DNA from 3 places in the Mesorhizobium sp. M1163 genome. Region 1 is predicted to be linked to each of the others. Evidence: predicted binding sites of a transcription regulator. Region 1 holds the regulator's gene; each other region holds the start of a gene.
The links. Region 1 encodes PhoB, which activates phosphate uptake and scavenging genes when phosphate is short. Its sites were predicted from a motif close to TGTCATNNANCTGTCAT; they were not measured.
Positions count from the first base shown of each region.

Region 2: a site for PhoB is predicted at 4,338-4,354, ahead of phnF (phosphonate metabolism transcriptional regulator PhnF). Genes of this name have one in related genera too.
Region 3: a site for PhoB is predicted at 4,081-4,097, ahead of ugpB (sn-glycerol-3-phosphate ABC transporter substrate-binding protein UgpB). Genes of this name have one in related genera too.

Region 1 is NZ_JAMYMF010000026.1:51,516-58,940, reverse strand. Features, by position in the region: gene pstA (phosphate ABC transporter permease PstA) at 1-333, shown strand, start outside; gene pstB (phosphate ABC transporter ATP-binding protein PstB) at 330-1,133, shown strand; gene phoU (phosphate signaling complex protein PhoU) at 1,166-1,873, shown strand; gene phoB (phosphate regulon transcriptional regulator PhoB) at 1,890-2,579, shown strand; gene NKH43_RS23265 (ROK family protein) at 2,589-3,833, opposite strand; gene xylF (D-xylose ABC transporter substrate-binding protein) at 4,120-5,160, shown strand; gene NKH43_RS23255 (sugar ABC transporter permease) at 5,303-6,634, shown strand; gene NKH43_RS23250 (ATP-binding cassette domain-containing protein) at 6,649-7,425, shown strand, end outside.
Region 2 is NZ_JAMYMF010000038.1:32,448-39,872, reverse strand. Features, by position in the region: gene phnL (phosphonate C-P lyase system protein PhnL) at 1-163, opposite strand, end outside; gene phnK (phosphonate C-P lyase system protein PhnK) at 390-1,166, opposite strand; gene NKH43_RS28885 (alpha-D-ribose 1-methylphosphonate 5-phosphate C-P-lyase PhnJ) at 1,163-2,074, opposite strand; gene NKH43_RS28880 (carbon-phosphorus lyase complex subunit) at 2,071-3,183, opposite strand; gene phnH (phosphonate C-P lyase system protein PhnH) at 3,185-3,796, opposite strand; gene phnG (phosphonate C-P lyase system protein PhnG) at 3,796-4,257, opposite strand; gene phnF (phosphonate metabolism transcriptional regulator PhnF) at 4,392-5,135, shown strand; gene NKH43_RS28860 (zinc-binding alcohol dehydrogenase family protein) at 5,154-6,170, opposite strand; gene NKH43_RS28855 (ABC transporter permease) at 6,241-7,206, opposite strand; gene NKH43_RS28850 (sugar ABC transporter ATP-binding protein) at 7,203-7,425, opposite strand, start outside.
Region 3 is NZ_JAMYMF010000033.1:61,463-68,887, forward strand. Features, by position in the region: gene argH (argininosuccinate lyase) at 1-713, opposite strand, end outside; gene tlpA (thiol:disulfide interchange protein TlpA) at 749-1,432, shown strand; gene NKH43_RS26960 (bifunctional diguanylate cyclase/phosphodiesterase) at 1,435-3,867, opposite strand; gene ugpB (sn-glycerol-3-phosphate ABC transporter substrate-binding protein UgpB) at 4,160-5,470, shown strand; gene ugpA (sn-glycerol-3-phosphate ABC transporter permease UgpA) at 5,656-6,540, shown strand; gene ugpE (sn-glycerol-3-phosphate ABC transporter permease UgpE) at 6,549-7,397, shown strand; gene ugpC (sn-glycerol-3-phosphate ABC transporter ATP-binding protein UgpC) at 7,405-7,425, shown strand, end outside.

The DNA of each region.
Region 1 (7,425 bases):
GGTGCCGCGATCGGCGCGCCGCGTTGGGTGGTGATCCGTTCGGTCGCCTACCGCGCCGCATTGTCCGGCATCGTCACCGGCATATTGCTGGCGATAGCACGCATTTCCGGCGAGACGGCGCCGCTGCTCTTCACCGCGCTCAACAACCAGTTCTGGAGCAGCAATATCAACGCGCCGATGGCCAGCCTGCCGGTGACCATCTTCCAGTTCGCTCTCAGCCCTTACGAGGAATGGCAGCAACTGGCGTGGACCGGCGCACTCATAATCACCCTGACGGTTCTGGGCTTGAGCATCCTCGCCCGCAGCCTTACCGGACGCAGAGAGGACAGATGACACAGATGTTGTCCCCGGACATGACGATGACCGAAACGGTCGCCGAGAAGACGAAGATCGAGGTCAAGAACCTCAACTTCTACTACGGCCAGAGCAAGGCGTTGAAGGACATCACCTTGTCGCTGCCCGAGCGCAGCGTCACTGCCTTCATCGGCCCTTCGGGCTGCGGGAAATCGACGCTGCTGCGTGTGTTCAACCGCATCTACGAACTCTACCCGAAGCAGACAGCCGAGGGCCAGGTGCTGCTCGACGGCAAGAACATTCTCGACCGCTCGCAGGATCTCAATCTCCTGAGGACCAAGATCGGCATGGTGTTCCAGAAGCCGACGCCGTTCCCTATGTCGATCTACGAGAACATCGCCTTCGGGGTCAGGCTCTATGAGAATCTCGGCAAGTCCGAAATGGACGGCCGCGTCGAACAAGCGTTGAAGCGGGCCGCGCTGTGGGGCGAGGTCAAGGACAAGCTCAACGCCAGCGGCTTGAGCCTGTCAGGCGGCCAGCAGCAGCGGCTTTGCATTGCCCGCACCGTGGCGGTGAAGCCGGAAGTCATTCTGCTCGATGAGCCGGCTTCGGCACTCGACCCGCTGTCGACCGCCAAGATCGAGGAGCTGATAGACGAGTTGCAAGCCGATTACACGATCGTCATCGTCACCCACAACATGCAGCAGGCGGCGCGCGTGTCGCGCCAGACCGCCTTCATGTATCTGGGTGAACTGGTCGAGTTCGACCGGACCGAGAAGATCTTTACGTCGCCCCGCGAGAAGCGCACGCAGGATTACATCACCGGCCGCTTCGGCTGAGCCGTTCCGATCATGCATATAAGGACAGGACCATGGGCGAACACACAGTCGCTTCTTTCGACGAGGATCTCGAGCAGATCAGCAAGCTGATCCGCGACATGGCCGACCTCGCCGGTTCGATGGTCGGCGGGGCGACCAAGGCCCTGTTGAATTCTGACAACGTGCTGGCGCAACGCGTCGTTTCCGACGATGCCATCATGGATGCGCGTCAACGCGAACTGGACGACCGCGCCATCACCCTGATCGCCAAGCGCCAGCCGATGGCCCACGATCTGCGCCATGTCGTCGGGGCGATCCGCATGGCCGGCGATCTCGAACGCATCGGCGACCTTGCCAAGAATATCGCCAAGCGTGTGAGTGCGGTCGGCCTTAGCGTCACACCGCGCGACCTATCGCATTCCATCGATGCGATGGCGCAGCTGGTGCTCATCCAGGTGCAGGGCGTCATCGAGGAGTATGCTGCAGGCGATGCGGCCGCGTTGGCCAAGCTACGCGCCGCCGACGAGCGCATCGACGTCAAATATACGTCGGTGTTCCGCGAACTGTTGACCTACATGATGGAAGACCCGCGCAACATCACCGCTTGCACGCATCTGCTGTTCTGCGCCAAGAATCTGGAGCGGATCGGCGACCATGTCACCAACATCGCCGAAAATGCGTATTATGTGCTGACCGGCGAGCAATTGCCGGTCAATCGTCCGAAGCAAGACGAAACGACAATGTCCGCACCGGCGACATGATGGGGGTGCCCAGCCGATGATCGCACCACGCATAATGGTGGTGGAGGACGAGGAGCCGTTGGGTGTGCTGCTCCGCTACAATCTCGAATCCGAAGGCTACCAGGTCGAGGTGGTGACACGCGGCGACGAAGCCGAGATCCGTTTGCAGGAGAATGTGCCCGATCTTCTGGTGCTCGACTGGATGATACCAGCGGTTTCCGGCATCGAGCTCTGCCGCCGGTTGCGGGTGCGCCCCGAAACCGAACGGCTGCCGATCATCATGCTGACCGCGCGCGGCGAGGAGAGCGACCGGGTACGCGGTCTTTCGACCGGCGCCGACGACTATCTGGTCAAACCGTTTTCGACACCGGAATTCATGGCCAGGGTCAAGGCGCTGCTGCGCCGCGCCAAGCCGGAAGTGCTGTCCAGCGTGCTGAAGGTCGGCGACATCGTGCTCGATCGCGAATCGCACAGGGTGTATCGCAAGAAGACCGAGATCCGGCTCGGGCCGACCGAATTCCGGTTGCTCGAATTCATGATGCGGCATCCGGGCCGCGTCTTCTCGCGCAGCCAGTTACTCGATAATGTCTGGGGCGAGACGATCTATATCGACGAACGCACCGTCGACGTGCATGTCGGGCGGCTGCGCAAAGCCGTCAACAACGGCCGCATGCCTGATGTCATCCGCACCATCCGCGGTGCCGGCTACGCGATCAGGGAAGATTGACCCGCCCAGTCAGGCTACGTTCTTTCTGACGCCGGGCCTCATTTGCGCGCCCGGCGCGAAAATCTGCTGGTCGACGAAGCTTAACGCCCGCATTGCACAGCCTTCGCGGATCAGCGGCAATTCGTTCGGCTCGGTATCGAAGGAGATCGAGCCCGAATGCTGGCCGCCGGCGGTCTGGGCGATGGCCTTCCGCAAGGCCGGCTCGATCAGATCAAAGGCGGCGGCACTGGCGCCGACCATTGCGACCGGTGCCGGATCGATCAGCGCGAACAGCGAGCCGAGACCGAAACCCAGCGCTTCGCCGGCCTTGCGGTAGGCTTCGCGTTCCGGCCCGTCCTTCTCGCGCGCCCGAACCGCCAGCGCGCGCATGTCGGCGTCGCTGACGTCGGCGACCGGTTGGCTGTCTTCGCTCATCTGCGTGGCGTTGCGCCAGATGGCGTAATTGCCGGCATAGGCCTCGATGCAGCCGCGCCGCCCGCAACGGCAGAGCGCGCCGCCCGGACGATGGATCATGTGGCCAAACTCGCCGCCCGAGGAATGCGTGCCGGTGAACAGCTCGCCCTTCAACACCAGCCCCATGCCGATGCCGTGCGAAAGCAGGATGGCGATGAAGTCGTCGCGATAGCGATCCGGATCGCGCCAGCGCAAAGCCACCGCCATCATATTGCAGTCGTTCTCCACCGTGGCCGGGATGCCGAATTCATCTTCCAGCATGTCGGCAAAGGCGATGTCCGTCTGGGGCGTGATCGGCGACCACAGCATGGCGCGTGCAGGGGAGTCGGTAATTCCCTGAATCGCCAGGGCGATGCGGGCGACACTGCGGACGTCAAGATCTGGATCGTCCAGCCGGCGCCGGACGATGGCCATGCATTCGCGGATCAGTTCGTCGCGCGGCATGGTCAGCGTGTCCAGCCGGCGCTGTTCCTCGGCGACCACCTGCCCCGCATAGTCGATGATGGCGGCCGACAGGAAATTCAGCGACAACACCACGGTCAGCACCGCCGCCGCTTCCGGATTGAGGGCGAGGCCGACCTGCGGACGACCGCGTTTCAACGAAACGGGTTCGCTTGCCTTGCTCTCGGCGAGGATGCCTTCCCGTATCAGGTCGGAGGAGATCGCCGATATGGTCGAATGGCTGAGGCCGGTGGTTGCGGCGATCTCCGTACGCGATGGCTGGCCGGCCCGGCGCACGGCCGAGATCACCATCGCCCGGTTGCGCCGGCGCAAATCGTCATGGCGGATTCCGACCGACATCGTTTTGCTTTCCTCCCGGTTTGCCGCGGCCGCTCATGAACCGGAAGCCGTCGGTAATGCCGACAAATAGTGTCGGATGAGGCAAATAGTGTCAGATGCAGGTGGCGCTGTCATCGTTTATTCCGAAGCTCGAAAAAAGTCGCAGCAACATCAAAATCCATCAGAATCGATGTTGACAGCAGCGGGAGATCGGGCCAGTATTTTTTCGAGGCTCGAAAAAATTAGCGCCTCTAAGCTGGCCTTTGGGGCCAATTGGTCACGCCGTACGCGGCGCAGGGAGGATATGATGAAGAAATTCACGACCGCCATTCTGGCGGGTGTCGCCATGACGCTGGCGCTTGCGTCGGTGGCGCAGGCTAAGGACAAGGTCATCGGCGTTTCCTGGTCGAACTTCCAGGAAGAGCGCTGGAAGACCGACGAAGCCGCAATGAAGGCGGCCATCGAGGCTGCCGGCGACAAGTATATCTCCGCCGACGCACAGTCCAATCCGGGCAAGCAGCTCACCGACGTCGAGAGCCTGATCTCGCAGGGCGCCAACGCACTGATCATCCTGGCGCAGGACGCCTCGGCGATAGGGCCGGCCGTGCAAAAGGCGCTGGACGAAGGTATTCCGGTTGTCGGCTACGACCGGCTGATCGAGAACAAGGACGTCTTTTACCTGACCTTCGACAACAAGGAAGTCGGCCGCATGCAGGCCCGCGACGTGTTCAAGGTGAAGCCGGAAGGCAACTATGTCTTCATCAAGGGCTCGGGCGCCGATCCGAATGCCGATTTCCTTTTTGCCGGTTCGATGGAAGTGCTGAAGGACGCCATCGACAGCGGCAAGATCAAGAATGTCGGCGAGGCCTATACCGACGGCTGGCTGCCGGCCAACGCCCAGAAGAACATGGAACAGTTCCTGACCGCGAACGACAACAAGGTCGATGCGGTGGTCGCCGCTAACGACGGCACTGCCGGCGGCGTCGTCGCCGCACTGACGGCGCAAGGGTTGGCTGGATCGGTTCCGGTCTCGGGCCAGGACGGCGACCACGCCGCGCTGAACCGCATCGCGCTCGGCACACAGACGGTCTCGGTGTGGAAGGACGCGCGCGAGCTCGGCAAGAACGCCGCCGAGATCGCCTCGCAATTGGCCGACGGCAAGCAGATGACCGACATTGCCGGCGTGAAGGATTTCACCACGCCCGGCGGCAACACCGTAAAGTCCCTGTTCCTGACCCCGGTCGCCATCACCAAGGACAACCTCAACGTCGTCATCGACGCCGGCTGGATCAAGAAAGAAGAGGTCTGCGCGGGCGTGGCGGCGGGCGCTGTTCCGGTCTGCAACTGATCCGAGTTTCCGAGAAGTCCGAACGCCGCGGCCGCTTGCCGCGGCGTTTTTTCAAGAAAGAATTGTTTTTCCGCTTCCGGCGGATAACTTCTAGGCTGCTTCCGGCATCCGCGGCAGACGGCAACCCGGCGGGAGAAACATCATGACCGACACGACTTCCAACACGCCGGTCGACAGCTCGACGGCAGACCGGGCGCGGGAATCGGAGGCCGGCGTCGTTGCCCGATTTCTCAAGGCAACCGAACTCGACACGCGCATGCTCGGCATGGTCGGCGCGCTGCTGGTCATCTGGGTCGGGATCCACATACTGTCGGGCGGGCTCTTCCTGACGCCGCGCAATCTCTGGAACCTTTCGGTGCAGACCTCGTCGGTGGCGATCATGGCGACCGGCATGGTGCTGGTCATCGTGATGCGTAACATCGATCTTTCCGTCGGCTCCGTGGAAGGCGTGATCGGCATGGTGATGGGCGTGGCGCAGGCCGAATTCCTCGTCCGCATCATGGGATTTCAGCTTGGCAGCCCCTGGCTGTGGGTCATCGCACTGGCCGCCGGCCTGGTGCTCGGCCTGGCTATCGGAGCGTTTCAGGGTTTCATCATCGCCTATCTCCAGGTTCCTGCCTTTATCGTGACGCTCGGCGGATTGCTGGTCTGGCGCGGCATGGCATGGCTGATCACCAGCGGGCGCACCGTTGCGCCGCTGGACAGGACCTTCCAGCTGATGGGCGGCGGACCACGGGGCTCGATCGGCGCCACCTGGAGCTGGATCGTCGGTGTCCTCGCCTGCGCGGCCGTTGCCTTCATGCTCTTCAACGGCCGCTCGCAGCGCAAGCGCTTCAACTTTCCGCTGCGCCCTGTCTGGGCGGAAAGCTTGCTCGGCGTGATAGCCTGCGCCGCCATCCTCGGCGCCGTGTGGATCGCCAATTCCTATCCTTGGCCGGTCGGCATCGTACGCCAATATGCCCAGCAGAACGGCATCACCGTTCCCGAGGGCGGGTTGTTCATCGCCCACGGCATCGCCATACCTGTGCTGATGGCCGTGGCCGCGGGCATCGTCATGACCTTCATCACCAGACGCACCCGTTTCGGCCGCTATGTCTTTGCCATAGGCGGCAATCCGGAAGCGGCCGAACTCGCCGGCATCAACACACGCTGGGTCACCATGAAGGTGTTCATGATCATGGGCGTGCTGGCCGCGATCAGTGCGGCGATCGCATCGGCGCGCCTCAACGCGTCGACTAATGCGCTGGGGACCCTGGACGAGCTGCTGGTCATCGCGGCGGCCGTGATCGGCGGCACGTCGCTCGCCGGCGGCTCCGGCACGGTGCTCGGCGCCATGCTCGGCGCGCTTTTGATGCAGTCGCTGCAATCCGGCATGGTGCTGCTCGGCATCGATTCGCCGCTGCAGAGCATCGTTGTCGGCGCCGTGCTGGTGGTCGCGGTGTGGCTCGATACCGTCTATCGCAAACGGGTCTAGTGAGGAGAACGAGCATGGCAGACAGGACCGCTCCCACGGGCACGCCGCTGATCGACATGCGCAACATCTCGATCGCCTTCGGCGGCATTCGCGCCGTCGACGATGCCTCGGTCGATCTTTTTCCGGGCGAGGTGATGGCTTTGCTCGGCCATAACGGTGCCGGCAAATCGACGTTGATAAAAATCCTGTCCGGCGCCTACAAGCGCGATGCGGGCCAGATTTTCGTCAACGGCGAGGAGGCTTCGATCTCCAATCCCCGCGACGCCAAGAAGTACGGTATCGAGACGATCTACCAGACGCTGGCGCTGGCCGATAATGTCGACGCGGCTGCCAACCTGTTTCTCGGCCGTGAGCTGATGACCGGCTGGGGTACGCTCGACGACGTCGCCATGGAGGCTGAGGCGCGCAAGGTGATGGGCAGGCTCAATCCGCGCTTCCAACGCTTCAAGGAGCCGGTGGTAAAGCTTTCGGGCGGCCAGCGGCAGTCGGTTGCGATCGCCCGCGCCATCCTGTTCAACGCCCGCATCCTGATCATGGACGAGCCGACAGCGGCACTCGGGCCGCAGGAGACGGCACAGGTCGGCGAACTGGTCAGGCAGCTCAAGGCCGACGGCATCGGCATCTTCCTGATCAGCCATGACATCCATGACGTGTTCGAGCTTGCCGACCGCGTCTGCGTCATGAAGAACGGTCGGGTTGTCGGCACGGCGCGCACGACCGATGTCACCCAGGACGAGGTGCTCGGCATGATCATCCTCGGCAAGTGCCCGCCCGGCGCCATCCCAGGGCCG
Region 2 (7,425 bases), on a different contig from region 1:
TCAGGATCGAGCTCTTGCCGGCGCCGGACGGGCCGCCGAGCACGGAGCATTCGCCGGCCCTGATCGCGAAAGAGACACCGGCGACGACAGGCAGTTTGATGCCGTCGCGCAGATGCATGGTGAAGCTCTTGGCGACATCGGAGACAACGAGCGGGGTTGCCATCAGAGGGTTCTCCAATCGTCATTCGTCTGCGGGCCAACACCCCCCTCTGGCCTGCCCTCTTTGCCAAAACTTGGCATCTCCCCCTCAGGGGGGGAGATTGGCTGTCGCATTCGGTTTCGCCATTCTCCTGTGTCGCAGAACGGGCGGGACATAAAAGCTGCCGATCTCCCCCCTTGAGGGGGAGATGGTCGGCAGGCCAGAGGGGGGTACGCCGGAGCAATCATCGTCACACCTGCAGAATCGAGGAGACAAGCAACTGGGTGTAGGGCGCGCGCGGATCGTCGAGGACGCGGTCGGTGAGGCCGCTTTCGACGACGCGGCCGTCCTTCATCACCATCATGCGCTGCGACAGCAGCCTCGCCACCGCAAGATCATGGGTGACGACGATGGCCGCGAGACCGAGGTCGGTCACCAGCCCGCGCAGCAGATCGAGCAGGCGCGCCTGCACTGAGACATCGAGGCCGCCGGTCGGCTCGTCCATGAACACCAGCCGCGGCCCGGTGACGAGGTTGCGGGCGATCTGCAGGCGCTGGCGCATGCCGCCGGAAAAGGCGCGCGGCTCGTCGTCGATGCGGTCTTCGTCGATCTCGACACGCGACAGCCAGTCGACGGCCGTCGCGCGGATTTTTCCATAGTGACGGTCGCCGACCGCCATCAGCCGTTCGCCGACATTGGCGCCGGCCGACACCGTCATGCGCAGCCCGTCGGCGGGGTTCTGATGGACAAAGCCCCAGTCGGTGCGCATCAGGAAGCGGCGCTCGGCCTCGCTCATGCGGTAAAGCTCACGGAACTGGCCGTCGCGCATGCGGTAGCTGGCGGTGCCTGAAGAGGGCAGCAGCCGTGTTGACAGGCAGTTGAGCAAAGTCGTCTTGCCGGAACCGGATTCGCCAACCACCGCCAGCACCTCGCCTGGCCACAGGTCAAAGGTGACGTTCTCGCAGCCGACGCGCGCGCCGTAGAATTTGGACAGCGCCGAAACGCGCAGCAGCGGTGCGTCGGTCATTCAGCTGGCTCCATTTTTCCTGGGGCAAGATGGGTCTCGGGCGCGAGGTGGCCGCGATGGCCTTCGGCGCGCCGCTTCTCGCAATGATCGGTATCGGAGCAGACGAACATGTGGCCGCCATGGTCGTCGAGGATGACCTCGTCGAGATAGACGTTCTCGGCCGCGCACAGCGCGCAGGGCTGGTCGAAGGTCTGCACTTCGAAGGGATGATCCTCGAAGTCGAGGCTGACCACCTCGGTAAAGGGCGGCAGTGCATAGATGCGCTTTTCGCGGCCGGCGCCGAACAATTGCAAAGCCGGCGAACGATGCATCTTCGGATTATCGAATTTCGGCGTCGGCGAGGGGTCCATGACATAGCGGCCCTCGACCTTGACCGGGTAGGCGTAGGTGGTGGCGATGCGGCCGTGCTTGGCGATGTCCTCGTAGAGCTTCACATGCATGAGGCCGTATTCCTCCAGCGCATGCATTTTGCGCGTCTCGGTCTCGCGCGCCTCGAGGAAGCGCAGCGGCTCGGGGATCGGCACCTGATAGACCAGCACCTGACCGGCACTCAGCGGATATTCAGGGATGCGGTGGCGCGTCTGGATGATGGTCGCCTTGGCCGTCTCGGTGGTGACGGCGACATTGGCGACCTTCTTGAAGAAGGCGCGGATCGAGACGGCATTGGTGGTGTCGTCGGCGCCCTGGTCGATGACCTTGAGAACATCGTCCGGTCCGATGATCGACGCCGTGACCTGGACGCCGCCGGTGCCCCAGCCATAGGGCATCGGCATCTCGCGCGACGCGAACGGCACCTGATAGCCGGGGATGGCGATGCCCTTGAGGATGGCGCGGCGGATCATCCGCTTGGTCTGCTCGTCGAGATAGGCGAAGTTGTAGGTGGCGATGTCGGTCGGTTGTCCGGTCATTCGGCGGCCTCCCTCTTCTCTTCGGCCTTGCCGGCGTTTTCGCGGGCGTCGTGCGCGGCGCGCATGCGGCGCACGAGGTCGAGCTCGGCCTGAAAATCAACATAGTGTGGCAGCTTCAAATGCTCGACGAAGCCGGTCGCCTGGACATTGTCGGAATGCGAGATGACGAACTCTTCGTCTTGCGCGGCGGCGACGACATCTTCGCCGAATTCGGTTGCACGAAGAGCGCGGTCGCATAGCGCCATGGCCATCGCCTTGCGCTCGCTCTGGCCGAAAACGAGGCCGTACCCGCGGGTGAATTGCGGCGGCGCCTTGGCCGAGCCCTTGAACTGGTTGACCATCTGGCATTCGGTGACGCGGATGCTGCCGAGCGGCACGGCAAAGGGCAATTCCGGCACGTCCAGTTCCAGTTCGACCTCGCCGATACGAACCTCGCCGACGAAAGGATGGTTGCGCGCATAGCCGCGCTGGGTGGAATAGCCGAGCGCCAGCAGAAACCCCTCGTCACCGCGCGACAGCGCCTGCAGGCGGATATCACGCGCCATCGGGAATTCGAGCGGCTCGCGGGTGATGTCGCCGGGGACATGATCCCCGGGCATATCGCCGTCGGGCTCGATCAGGCCTTCGCGAGCGAGGATGGCCGAGACGCGCGGCATCGCCTCCGCTTCGCCTGCACGCTGCTCCGGTTCGGCGACTTCGCCGCCGGCGGCAAGCTCGGGATCGAGCAGCCGGTGGGTGTAGTCGAAAGTCGGGCCGAGCAACTGCCCGCCGGGCAGGTCCTTGTAGGTCGCCGACACGCGCCGTTCGACCAGCATCGAGCCGGTTTCGATCGCCCTGGTATAGCCGAAGCGCGGCAGCGTCGTGCGATAGGCGCGAACCAGGAAGATCGCCTCGATCATGTCGCCGCGCGCCTGGACGATGGCGAGTGCCGCCAATTCCCTGTCGTAGAGCGAACCTTCGCTCATCACCCGGTCGACGCCGAGCGCCAGCTGCTCGACGATCTGGTCGAGCCGAAGTGCGGGCACCGAGCGATCGCCGCGCCGGCGGTCGGCGAGCAATTTGTGGGCGTTGCGGATGGCTGCTTCACCGCCTTTTACCGCGACATACATCCTAGGCCTCCATCGTCTTAATGCGCGTCGTGCGCGGCAGGCAGGCAATTGCGTCGGACGTGGCGAGGATGATGTCGACACCCCGCGGAAAGCGTTGATTGTTCTGCTTCCATTGCTCGACGAAATGACGCGGCATTTGCGCCGGCGCGATCGTCGCCGTCTTCTCGATGCCCGGGCCTTCGAGCAGCAGCGGAGCGCCGGAGACGAGATCGCCGACCTCAAGGATCAGCGTCGTCGAACGATCGGGATAATCCTGGGTGCCTTGCGAAAACCCGTCGAGCGCCATCATCTCGGCCGGCGTGGCAATCAGCGCGAAATGCGCGTCGGCCGGGGTGTTGGCCAGCGGCGCGCCGGTATGGAAGCCAAGCCAGGATTTCACCGCCGCCGACCCCTGCAAAGCCGGGTCGAGCCAGAGCGGCGTGTCGTTGTCGCACAGCGCCAGAGCAATGGCACCGGCGGTGGCCGACAGCGGCACGGGGGGGTGGGCGAGGGCCGGCAAGGGCTGCACGCTGCCCGGCCGCGCCATCGCGTCCATCACAGCGCGGAATACGGTCAGCGCGTTGAATACCGGATCGGCGAAGCCGCCTTCGATCGATTGAGTGGCGAGGTCCATCAGTCTTCTCCGCGCACCATTGTGAAGAAATCGACCTTGGTCGCCGCCGTCTCGGCGCGGCGCTGTTCACGCGCCTTGGCCAGTGCCGCCTGCAAGGGCGCAACGATCCTGGTCTCGACCTCGTTGCGGTGGGCAGGATCCTGCCAGAGCGCGTCGGCGATTGCAGCCAGCCTTGCCTTCTGCTTGTCGCGACCAAGCGCGTAGCAGTGGCCGATATGGCCGGACGCAAGCCGCACCGTGGCACGGGTGACCGTCGCCTCGCCGACATTGAAGGGCGCGCCGCCGCCGCCGATGCGGCCGCGTACCGTAACCAGGCCGGTTTCGGGGCCACGCAGAAGTTCCGCTTCGGAAGGCAGGCCGGCTTCGTCCCAGAGGCGGACGATGTCGTCGCCGGCCGATTGCGCCAGCGTCGCCATCACGGCCTTGCGCTCGGCCTGCTCTCGCGCTTCCCGTCCTCGCATGGCCGTACTCCTCGTTTGCGCGCATTTGTCTATTGATATAGACAACTATACAAATTATATCCATTATGTAGCGCGTGTCCATGACGGGCACGTGACACGGGCCAAAAGATCGGCGCAAGGAATTGGGGCGGGAGATGATCGGACAAGCCAACAGCATCGAGCGACGCAGCGGTGTCGCGCTGTGGCGGCAGATCGCCGACCAGATCCTGCATTCGATCGCCGCCGGCGATTTTCCCGAGAATGCCGCGCTGCCGCCGGAGATCGCGTTGGCCGGACGCTATGGCGTCAACCGCCACACGGTGCGTAGCGCTATCGCAGCGCTGGTGCAGGAGGGTGTGCTCAGGGCGGAGCAGGGGCGCGGCACCTTCGTGCTGTCGCGCAAGCGGCTGTCTTATCCGATCGGCGCCCGCACCCGCTTTTCCGAGGGATTGCAAGGACAGGCGTCCGAGCGGCATATCACCTTGCTCGCGTCATCGATCGAGCCGGCCAACCGTCGTGTCGCAGAGGGCTTAGGCCTTGCGACGGGGGCCGATGTGATACGCCTGGAAACGCGCGGCGAAGCCGATGGAATGCCGGTGTCCCGCGCGGCCGGCTGGTTCGATGCCAGGCGCTTTGCCGGCATCGATGCCGCCATGGCGGAAACCGGTTCGATCACCGCATCGCTGGCACGTTTCGGCATCGACGACTATCTCAGGCAATCGACCGTGCTGTCGGCGCGCCATGCCGATGCCGCCGACCTTGCGGACCTCGAGCTGCAGCCCGGCGCCATCGTGCTGGTGACGGTCGCCGTCAATGTCACGCCCGACGGTCAGCCGATACAGTTTTCGGAGTCGCGCTTCCCGGCCGAGCGGATCGAGCTCAAATTGTCGGCGCTCTGAGATGCGGCAGCCCTGGCATCATCCGACTTGAATGACGGCCTTGATCAGGCCGGACTTCTCATGCGCCCAGCGGGCGAGGTCGTGCGGCGTCTCGCCAAGCGTGGTGCGGTGGGTGACCAGCTTTGCCAGCGGCAGCGCGCCGTTGCGAATCGAGGCGGCGACATGATCGAAATCGGCACGCAGGGCGTTGCGGCTGCCGATCAGCATCATCTCGCGCTTGTGGAATTCGGGATCGGAAAAGGCGATGTCGTCCTTGACGACGCTGACCAGGACCAGCGCCCCGCCGTGCGCGACATGGGCGAAGGCCGACTGCACCGACCGGGTGTTGCCGGTGGCATCGAAAACCACGTCGAAGCCGTCGCCGCCGGTTGCTTCCCGCACCAGGTCGGCAGCAGCGCCCCGCGAGCCGTCGAGGGTCGCGAAGCCGAGTTCGTTTTCGGCAAAACCAAGCCGTTCAGCACTCATGTCGAGCAGCGTCACATCGAGCCCGGCGATGCGGGCGAACAGCGCCGTGCCGAGCCCGATCGGGCCTGCACCTATGACCAGTGTGCGCGCACCTGGATCAGCGAGCGAGCGCCGCACGGCATGGGCGCCAATCGCCAGGAATTCGACGGCGGCGGCATCGGCCAGCGACAGGCCGTTTGCCGGATAAAGATTTTGCGCCGGCACCAGGATCTGCTCGCACATGGCGCCGTCGCGGTGGACGCCGAGCACCTCGATCCTGACGCAGCAATTCGGCTTGCCTTGCCGGCAGGCGATGCATTTGCCGCAGGCGAGATAGGGATTGACGACCACCGCTTCGCCGACGGCGAGATCGACGTCCTCGCCAACCTCGATCACGGTGCCGGAAACCTCGTGGCCCATGATGCGGGGATAGGCGAGGAACGGGTGCTTGCCTTCGAAGATGTGATAGTCGGTGCCGCAGATGCCGACATGGCTGACGGCGACCAGCGCCCAGCCGGCGGGGCGCGCGCCAGGCTCCGGGCGGTCTTCGAGGACAAGTTCGCCGGGCGAGCGGCAGACGACGGCTTTCATGCTTCAATCCAGTCGGTTCATGGCACCGCCGGCCCTGCTGTCGCGAGGCCGGCGGTTGTTGGGAGGCGGTCTATTTGCCGCGGCGGCGCAGCCCGTCGAAATAGACGATGACGATGATCAGCACGCCGGTGATGATGCGCTGCCAGAAGGCGTTGACGTTGAGCAGATTGGCGCCGTTGTTGATGGTGGCAAGGATGAAGGCGCCGAGCAGCGGTCCGTGCACGGAGCCGACAGCGCCGAACAGGGAGGTGCCGCCGATCACCGAGGAGGCGATCGCCTGCAATTCCCAGCCCTCGGCCTGCGTCGGATTGCCGATGCCGATGCGCGAGGCAAGCAGCACGCCGACGAAGGCCGCACACAGGCCCGACAGCGTGTAGGCCATGTAGATGGTGCGCTGGACGTTGACGCCTGACAGGCGCGACGCCTCGGCGTTGGAGCCGACCGAGAACAGATAGCGGCCCCAGCGGCTGTGGTGCAGGAAGATGTAGGCTGGGATGCCGACCAGGATCACCATCCAGAACAGATTGGGGACGCCGGCGAAGGAACTGCGCGAGAACGTCTGGAAGGCGTCGTTGTTGATCGAGATCGAGTTGCCATTGGTCATCAACAGACCGATGCCGCGCAGCGAGGTCAGCGTTGCCAGGGTGATGATGAAGGGCGGCAGGCCCATCTTGACGATGCCGAACCCATGGAACATGCCGATGGCGACGCCGACCAGCAAGGTGATCAGGATGGCGAGGAAAACCGGTGTGCCGGCGTTGATCAGCATCGCGACGATGACGGTGGCGAAGCCGACCACGGCGCCGACGGAAAGGTCGATGCCGCCGGTGATGATGACGAAGGTCTGGCCGACCGCCAGGATGGCGATCATCGACCCTTGCCGCAACAGGTTGGAGATGTTGTTGGCGGAGGCGAAGCTCGGCGTCGCCACCGACAGGATGATCCATAAAAGAACCAGCAGCGCCAGCAGTGTCAGCCCGAACAGGGCGTTGTAGTTGCGTTTCGGCCTTTCGGCAGCGATCGCCTCGGTGCTCATATCTTCCCTCCCGGTCTTTCTTGTTTCTCGGCCAGCGCCTGGGTGAGGATCTCCTCGTGATCAGCGGTACGAAAGCCGTGCGTGGCCACCAGCTTGCCGCGCCGGAACACGTGCAGCGTGTCCGCGAGTTCATAGACCTCGGGCAGGTAGGACGAGATCAGGATGATGCCGGCTCCCTTGGACAACAGCGCGCCGAACAGGCGGTAGATCTCGGCCTTG
Region 3 (7,425 bases), on a different contig from region 1:
CGGTCCGAAACGCTGTCGAGCGAATTGCGCATCGGTTCGCGAAAACCAAGCGCCGTTGCCGTCTGGTGCCGGTCGATCGGAAAGCTGGTGCCGGCGAGGGCGGCCGCACCGAGCGGGCTTTCGTCCATCCGCTCGATCGCGTCGCGGGCGCGCGACAGGTCGCGCGCAAACATCTCGACATAGGCCATGCAGTGGTGGCCGAAGGTCACCGGCTGCGCCGCTTGCATGTGGGTGAAGCCCGGCATCACCGTTGCCGCATGCTCCTCGGCCCGGGCGAGGAACGCTGTGATCAGGCCTTTCAGCGCCTCGGCGACACGAAAGCACTCGTCTTTGACCCAGAGCCTGAGGTCGACCGCCACCTGGTCGTTGCGCGAGCGGGCAGTGTGCAGGCGGCCGGCGGCGGGGCCGATCAAATCGGCGAGGCGGGCCTCGACATTCATGTGGATGTCTTCCAGCCTGGTCGAGAACTCGAATGTGCCGGCCCCGATCTCTGCCAGGATCGTGTTCAGCCCGTGACTGATTTTTTCTTGATCGGCCGCCGAAATAATGCCCGTTTGCGCCAGCATCTCGCTATGGGCGATCGAGCCGCGAATGTCCTGGGCATAGAGTTTGCGGTCGAACGAGATCGACGCGTTGATCGCTTCCATGATTGCGGCCGGACCCGAGGCAAAACGTCCGCCCCACATCTGGTTGCTGGCCTTCTTGTCGCTCATCGCTATAACCCGTGCTCCGGAGCAGTTTTTGAAAAATGGCAGACGGCAATAGATTTTTCCCGGCTTTGCGTCTCATCCTCGCCGCTTTGGTTGCGGGCGTGCTGGCCGGCGCGGTCGCGGTATATGTCAGGGAAAGCGGTTCTGGCAACAACGCGCCCGCGCAAGTGGCCGCCGGCGGCGGCAAGGACGACGTCGCCTGCGCCGCCAGGACCGACCATGCCAAGAAGATCGCCGCGGCCGCTACCGGTCAAGTCGCCGCGCTTTTGCCGGCGGATCCGCCGCAATCGCTGAAAAGCCTCGCCTTCAACGGCCCCGACGGCAAGCCGACGACGATCGCCGATCATGCCGGCAAGACGGTGCTGCTCAATCTGTGGGCAACATGGTGCGCACCTTGCCGCGCCGAAATGCCGGCGCTCGATGCACTGCAGAAGGAGATGGGCAGCGACGCGTTTCAGGTTGTTGCAGTCAACGTCGATGCCGGCGACGATACCAAGCCGAAGAAGTTCCTCGAGGACACCGGCGTCAAGGCGCTCGGCTATTATCGCGATGCCACCATGGCGCTGTTCAACGACGTCAAGACGCGCGGCCTGGCGCTCGGTCTGCCGGTCACCATGCTGATCGATGGGCAAGGCTGCCTGATCGCCCATATGAACGGCCCGGCCGAATGGTCGGGGCCGGATGCCAAGCGTCTGGTCGAGGCAGCGCTTCAGCCGGGATAGGCTCAGACCGTGCGCAGGCGCGGCTTGAGCACGGCGATGCTTGCGCCGCGCCGGCTGGCGGTGCGGACTGCCGGAGCCGTGACGCCCGTCAACTCGCCGAATGTCTCGATCGGAGCCGGTTTGCCGAGGTAATAGCCTTGCCCGATCTCGCAAGCCTCGGCGTCAAGGAACTGCAATTCGCCCGGCGTCTCGATGCCCTCCGCCAGGACCGGCAGGCCGAGACCGCGTCCAAGCCCCAGCACGGCGCGGACGATCGCCGCGAACTGGCCGTTCTTGTCGACCGATTTGATGAACGACCCGTCGATCTTGATCTTGTCGAAGGGAAAGGCGCTAAGGTTGGACAGCGAAGAATAGCCGGTGCCAAAATCGTCCATCGCCACATGCACGCCAAGCGCCTTGACCTGCCTCAAGGTTGCCAATGCGCGGGGCATGTCCTTCACCAGGGCCGTTTCGGTGATCTCCAGTTCGAGCCTGCCGGGTGCGAGGCCGGATCTCGACAGTGCGTCGTGCACCTTGCGGCTGAAGTTCGGATTGTGAAGCTGCACGGCGGAGACGTTGACGGCGACCATCAGCGGATTCGTCCAGCGAACAGCATCGTTACAAGCCGTCATCAGCACCCAGTCGCCGATCTGCGCGATGGCGCCACTGTCCTCGGCCACGGGGACGAAAACGGCCGGGGAAATGTCGCCCCGCTCCGGATGCTGCCAACGGACCAGGGCTTCGAAGCCGATCATCTTGCCGCTGCGGATTTCCTTCTGCGGCTGGTAGACGAGGTGGAACTCCTTGCGGGCGATCGCCTGGCGCAGTTCATGCTCCATCACGCGCTTGTCGCGGGCCGCGGTGCCCATGGCTATCTCGAAAAAACGATAGGTGTCCCTGCCCTCGGTCTTGGCGCGATGGAGTGCCGTGTCGGCATGGCCGATCAGGCCGGCCTGATCTTCGGCATCCAGCGGAAAGAAGGCGATGCCGATGCTGGCCGAAACAAGGCCGGAGCCGACTGAAACCCTGTTTTCCTCCCGGATCGCCGCCAGCAAGTCCTCGGCTATGCGGCCTGCGGCCAGGGGGTCGGGGAGGTTCGGAGCTAAGACGGCAAACTCGTCGCCGCCGAGACGCGCGAGCATCTGTCCGTGGCGCGGAATGCCGGAAATGCAGTGCGCCAGCTTCTGCAGCATGGCGTCACCGGCGCTGTGGCCGTAGAGGTCGTTGACTTGCTTGAATCGGTCGAGGTCAAGCAGCAGGAGCGCCAGATATCCATCCTTGCTGCCACGCTCCATCGAAGCGATTTCTGCTTCGAGCCGGGAAGAAAAGCTCCGCCGATTGGCAAGCCCGGTAAGTGGATCGAAATGCGCGAGACGGAGGATCTCTTCTTCCGCCTTCTTGCGCTCACGGATGTCGCGAACGGCAAGCACCGTATGAGGCCTGCCGCAGTAGGCGATCTTCCTGGCGATCAGCTCGACAGGAATTCTCGTGCCGTCGCTGCCCCTCAATTTCGTTTCTTGTGCCTGTTCGCCGAAGCCGGATACATCGGCTGCGCTCTGTCCATCGAACAGCTCGCCGAGTTGCATCGTGTTCAGGGTGGCTGTCGCCGTGCCCGTCAGTTTCGCCATGCTGTCATTGGCGCTGACTATGCGTGTGCCATCGCAAACGATCAGCCCTTCGACCGCGGCATTGGCGAGATCGTGCATGCGATCGGCCTCGAGCCTCTGCCGGCGAAAGCGCAGGTCGATCCACAGCGCGGCGCCTGACAGCACAAGGATTACCAGGCTGGCGACCGCTGCGGCAAAGGCCTGGGAAATGGGCTCGATGGAATGTTCGGATATTTCAATCGAGGAATCCGGAATGATCGACACCGCGCCCATCGCGATGAAATGCAAGCTGCAAATCGCCAGCGTCAAAAGCGCGGCGCCGCCAAGTGTTGCGAGCGCGGACGGGCGGCGCAAGACGACAAGGAGCGCCATTGCCGCGAGCGTCCCGCCGGCCAGAAGCGATATCGCGACAAGGAGCAGGTTCCATACGATCCGGCCCTCGACCTCGAACGCCGCCATGCCGATGTAGTGCATCGTCGCGATGGCACCACCGAGAATGGCACCGCCGACGAGGAAATGGTCGATGCCGCGGCGCAAGGTGGCAACCCACATCCCAAGCGCGGTCAGGATGACGGCGGCGGCAAGCGAAAAGGCGGATAATCCCGGATTATATGCGTTTGGTATTCCCGGCGTAAACGCAGTCATGGCGATGAAATGCGTCGCCCATATGCCGAACCCGGTCGAAGTTGCGGCGATCATTAGCCAGACAAGCCGGTTTCGGTTGGTCGATCGGCCGACGTGCTTAAGGAGATTTACTGCAGAGAAGCAAGAAATGCCGCAGACGAGGGCGGCAAGTGCGACCAGTCTCAGGTCGTGCTGACTTACAATACAATTATAGACCGTCAGCATCCTGGGTTCACTCGGTCTGCCAAATAACAGGGGAGGTGTGACTGATTAGCTCTTGGAGATTTTAACGAATGGTTAACCCGCGGGCCATGAGGCGGGCCTTTTCGGGGAAAACCGATGCGCTCCGCCGAGAAGGCGGTGATGTAGTTCCTGGCGACGCTTTCGGTAGCGAGCGCACTTTAGCCGGAAGCGATGTTCATTGACCCGCAACAAAACCGTTGTCCGATTGTCATCAGCGCCACATATTGGCTTTGCGAGAGTGCCCCTTTCGCCAATGACAAACGGGAGATGAAACATGAAGTTCTTCGGCTTCGCGGCCGGTGTTGCCGCCACCTTGACCCTGCTTTCCACCACCTCCGCCTTCGCCGTCACGCAGATCAGCTGGTGGCACGCCATGACCGGCGCCAACGCCGAGGTCGTCGCCAAGATCTCCAAGGATTTCAACGCCAGCCAGAGCGACTATGAGCTCGTTCCGGTGTTCAAGGGCACCTATCCGGAGACGCTGAATGCCGGCATCGCCGCTTTCCGCGCCGGCCAGGCGCCCGATATCCTCCAGGTGTTCGACGTCGGCACCGGCGTGATGATGGCGGCCGAGGGTGCGATCAAGCCGGCGGCCGATGTGCTGACCAGTGCCGGGATGACCTTTGACAAGAGCCAGTATCTGCCCGGCATCGTCGGCTATTATTCGAAGCCGGACGGCACCATGCTGTCGTTCCCTTACAACTCCTCGTCGCCGATCCTCTACTACAACAAGGACATTTTCCAGAAGGCGGGCCTCGACGTGAACAGCCCGCCCCAGACCTGGAACGAGGTGTGGGAAGCTGCCAGGAAGATCAAGACGAGCGGCGCCGCCCCTTGCGGCTATACCTCGACCTGGCTGACCTGGATCCATCTGGAGAATTTCGCGGCGTGGAATGACGTGCCTTGGGCCACTCAGCAGAACGGCCTGGCCGGCGGCGATGTCGAACTCAAGATCAATGCGCCGATTTTCGTCAACCACTTCCAGGCACTCGCGGACCTAGCCAAGGACGGCACGTTCAAGTATGGCGGGCGCACCTCCGAAGCCAAGCAGATATTCCTCGCTGGCGAATGCGGCATCTTCACCGAATCGTCGGGCGGCCTCGGCGATATCGTCAAGTCCGGCATGAACTATGGCATCGGCCAGCTTCCTTACGATAGCGACGCCAAGGGCGCACCACAGAACACCACGCCGGGCGGTGCCAGCCTGTGGGTGTTCGGCAACAAGTCGGACGAGGAATATAAGGGTGTTGCCGCCTTCTTTGCCTATCTGTCCAAGACCGATGTGCAGAAATATCTGCACCAGAAGTCGGGATACCTGCCTGTGACGCTCGCCGCGTATGAGGCGACCAAGAAATCAGGCTTCTATGACAAAAACCCCGGCCGCGAGACACCCATCCTGCAGATGACGGGCAAGGCGCCGACCGACAACTCGAAGGGCGTGCGCCTGCCGAATCTGCCGCAGGTGCGTGATATCCAGAATGAGGAGTTGGAGAAGCTGCTGGCCGGCCAGCAAACCGCCCAGCAGGCGCTCGACAATGCGGTCACACGCGGCAACGCCGCGATCAAGGAAGCGCTGGAGAACTGACGAGATTATCTCGGTTAAAGCGCGTCGCGTTTGAATGGCCACATGCGACGCGCTTTAAGCTCTTGTTCTTATGCATGTCGTTATCCCAAAATCGCTGCGCACTTTTGGGCGACATGCATTAGTCGGTTGGAATATCGCCCACGCGAGCTCGCGTGGGCGATACCTGGATAGCGAGGGAAATCAGCCTGTCTCCACGCGTCGTATTTCCCAACAAGATCCTGCCGTACCTGCTGGTGGCGCCACAACTCGCCATCACCCTGGTTTTCTTCTACTGGCCGGCCGGTCAGGCGCTTTACCAGTCGATGCTCAGACAAGACCCGTTCGGGCTAAAGAGCAGGTTTGTCTGGTTTGCCAATTTCCGGAAGGTGCTGGCCGATCCGGCCTACCTCAACTCGATCAAGGTCACCGTGGTGTTCTCGCTTGCGACCGCGATCGTTGCCATGGTTGTGGCCCTGCTGCTCGCGGTCATGGCCGAGAAGGCCGTGCGCGGCAAAGGCCTCTACCGCACACTGTTGATATGGCCTTATGCCGTCGCGCCGGCGATTGCCGGCATGCTGTGGCTTTTCTTGTTCAATCCTTCGATCGGCTCGTTGGCCTATTTGCTGAGAAGCCTCGGCATCGCATGGGACCCGCTGCTCAACGGCACCCACGCCATGATCCTGCTGGTGTCGGCGGCTGCCTGGAAGCAGATCAGTTACAATTTCCTGTTCTTCGTCGCCGGCCTGCAGGCGGTGCCGAAAACGCTGATCGAGGCGGCGGCCATGGATGGCGCCGGCGAGACCAAGCGCTTCTGGACCGTCGTCTTCCCGCTGCTTGCGCCGACAACCTTTTTCCTGCTGGTCGTCAACACCGTCTATGCCCTGTTCGACACGTTCGGCATCGTTCATGCCGTCACCGGGGGCGGCCCGGGCAAGACGACCGAGACGCTGGTCTACAAGGTCTACAATGACGGCTTCGTCAATCTGATCCTGGGTGACTCGGCGGCGCAGTCGGTCATCCTGATGGCCATCGTCATCGCCCTGACAGCTATCCAGTTCCGCTATGTGGAACGCAAAGTCCATTACGGCTGAGGGCAGCGATGATCGGCCAATCCCCGCTCCGCACCGTCATCGCCCATGCCGTGCTTATCCTTGGCATATTGATCGTGGTTTTTCCGATCTACTACACCTTCGTTGCCTCGACGCACACGCTGCAAACGATCCTCAGGCCGCCGCTGCCGCTGTTGCCCGGCGACCAGCTATGGAACAATTACAGCGAGGCGCTGTTCGGCGGCATCGGTCGTATCGGCGGTGTCAGCGTGGGCAGACTGCTCCTCAACACCACGATCATGGCGCTCGGCGTCGCGGTGGGAAAGATCTTCATCTCGATCCTGTCGGCCTACGCGATCGTGTTCTTCCGCTTTCCGCTGCGCATGACCTTCTTCTGGCTGATCTTCATCACCTTGATGCTTCCGGTCGAGGTGCGCATTCTGCCGACCTACAAGGTGATGGTCGATCTCGGCATGATCGACACCTATGCCGGCCTGATTATCCCGCTGATCGCCTCGGCCACCGCAACGCTGCTGTTTCGCCAGTTCTTCATGACCATCCCGGGCGAACTGGTCGAGGCGGCGCGTGTCGACGGTGCCGGTCCATGGCGCTTCTTTTTCGATATTCTGGTACCGCTGTCGCAGACAAACATCGCCGCGCTGTTCGTGATCCTCTTCATCTACGGCTGGACGCAGTATCTTTGGCCGCTGCTCGTCACCAACAGCAACGACATGAACACCATCGTCATCGCGCTGCGAAAGATGGTTTCCTTCGCCGATGCCGACACCCAATGGCACCTGGTCATGGTCACCGCGATGCTGGCCATCGTGCCGCCGATCCTGGTCGTGGTGCTGATGCAACGCTGGTTCGTGCGCGGCCTGGTCGAATCCGAAAAGTGAGAAGCCGATGGCGACCGTCGATCTGAAG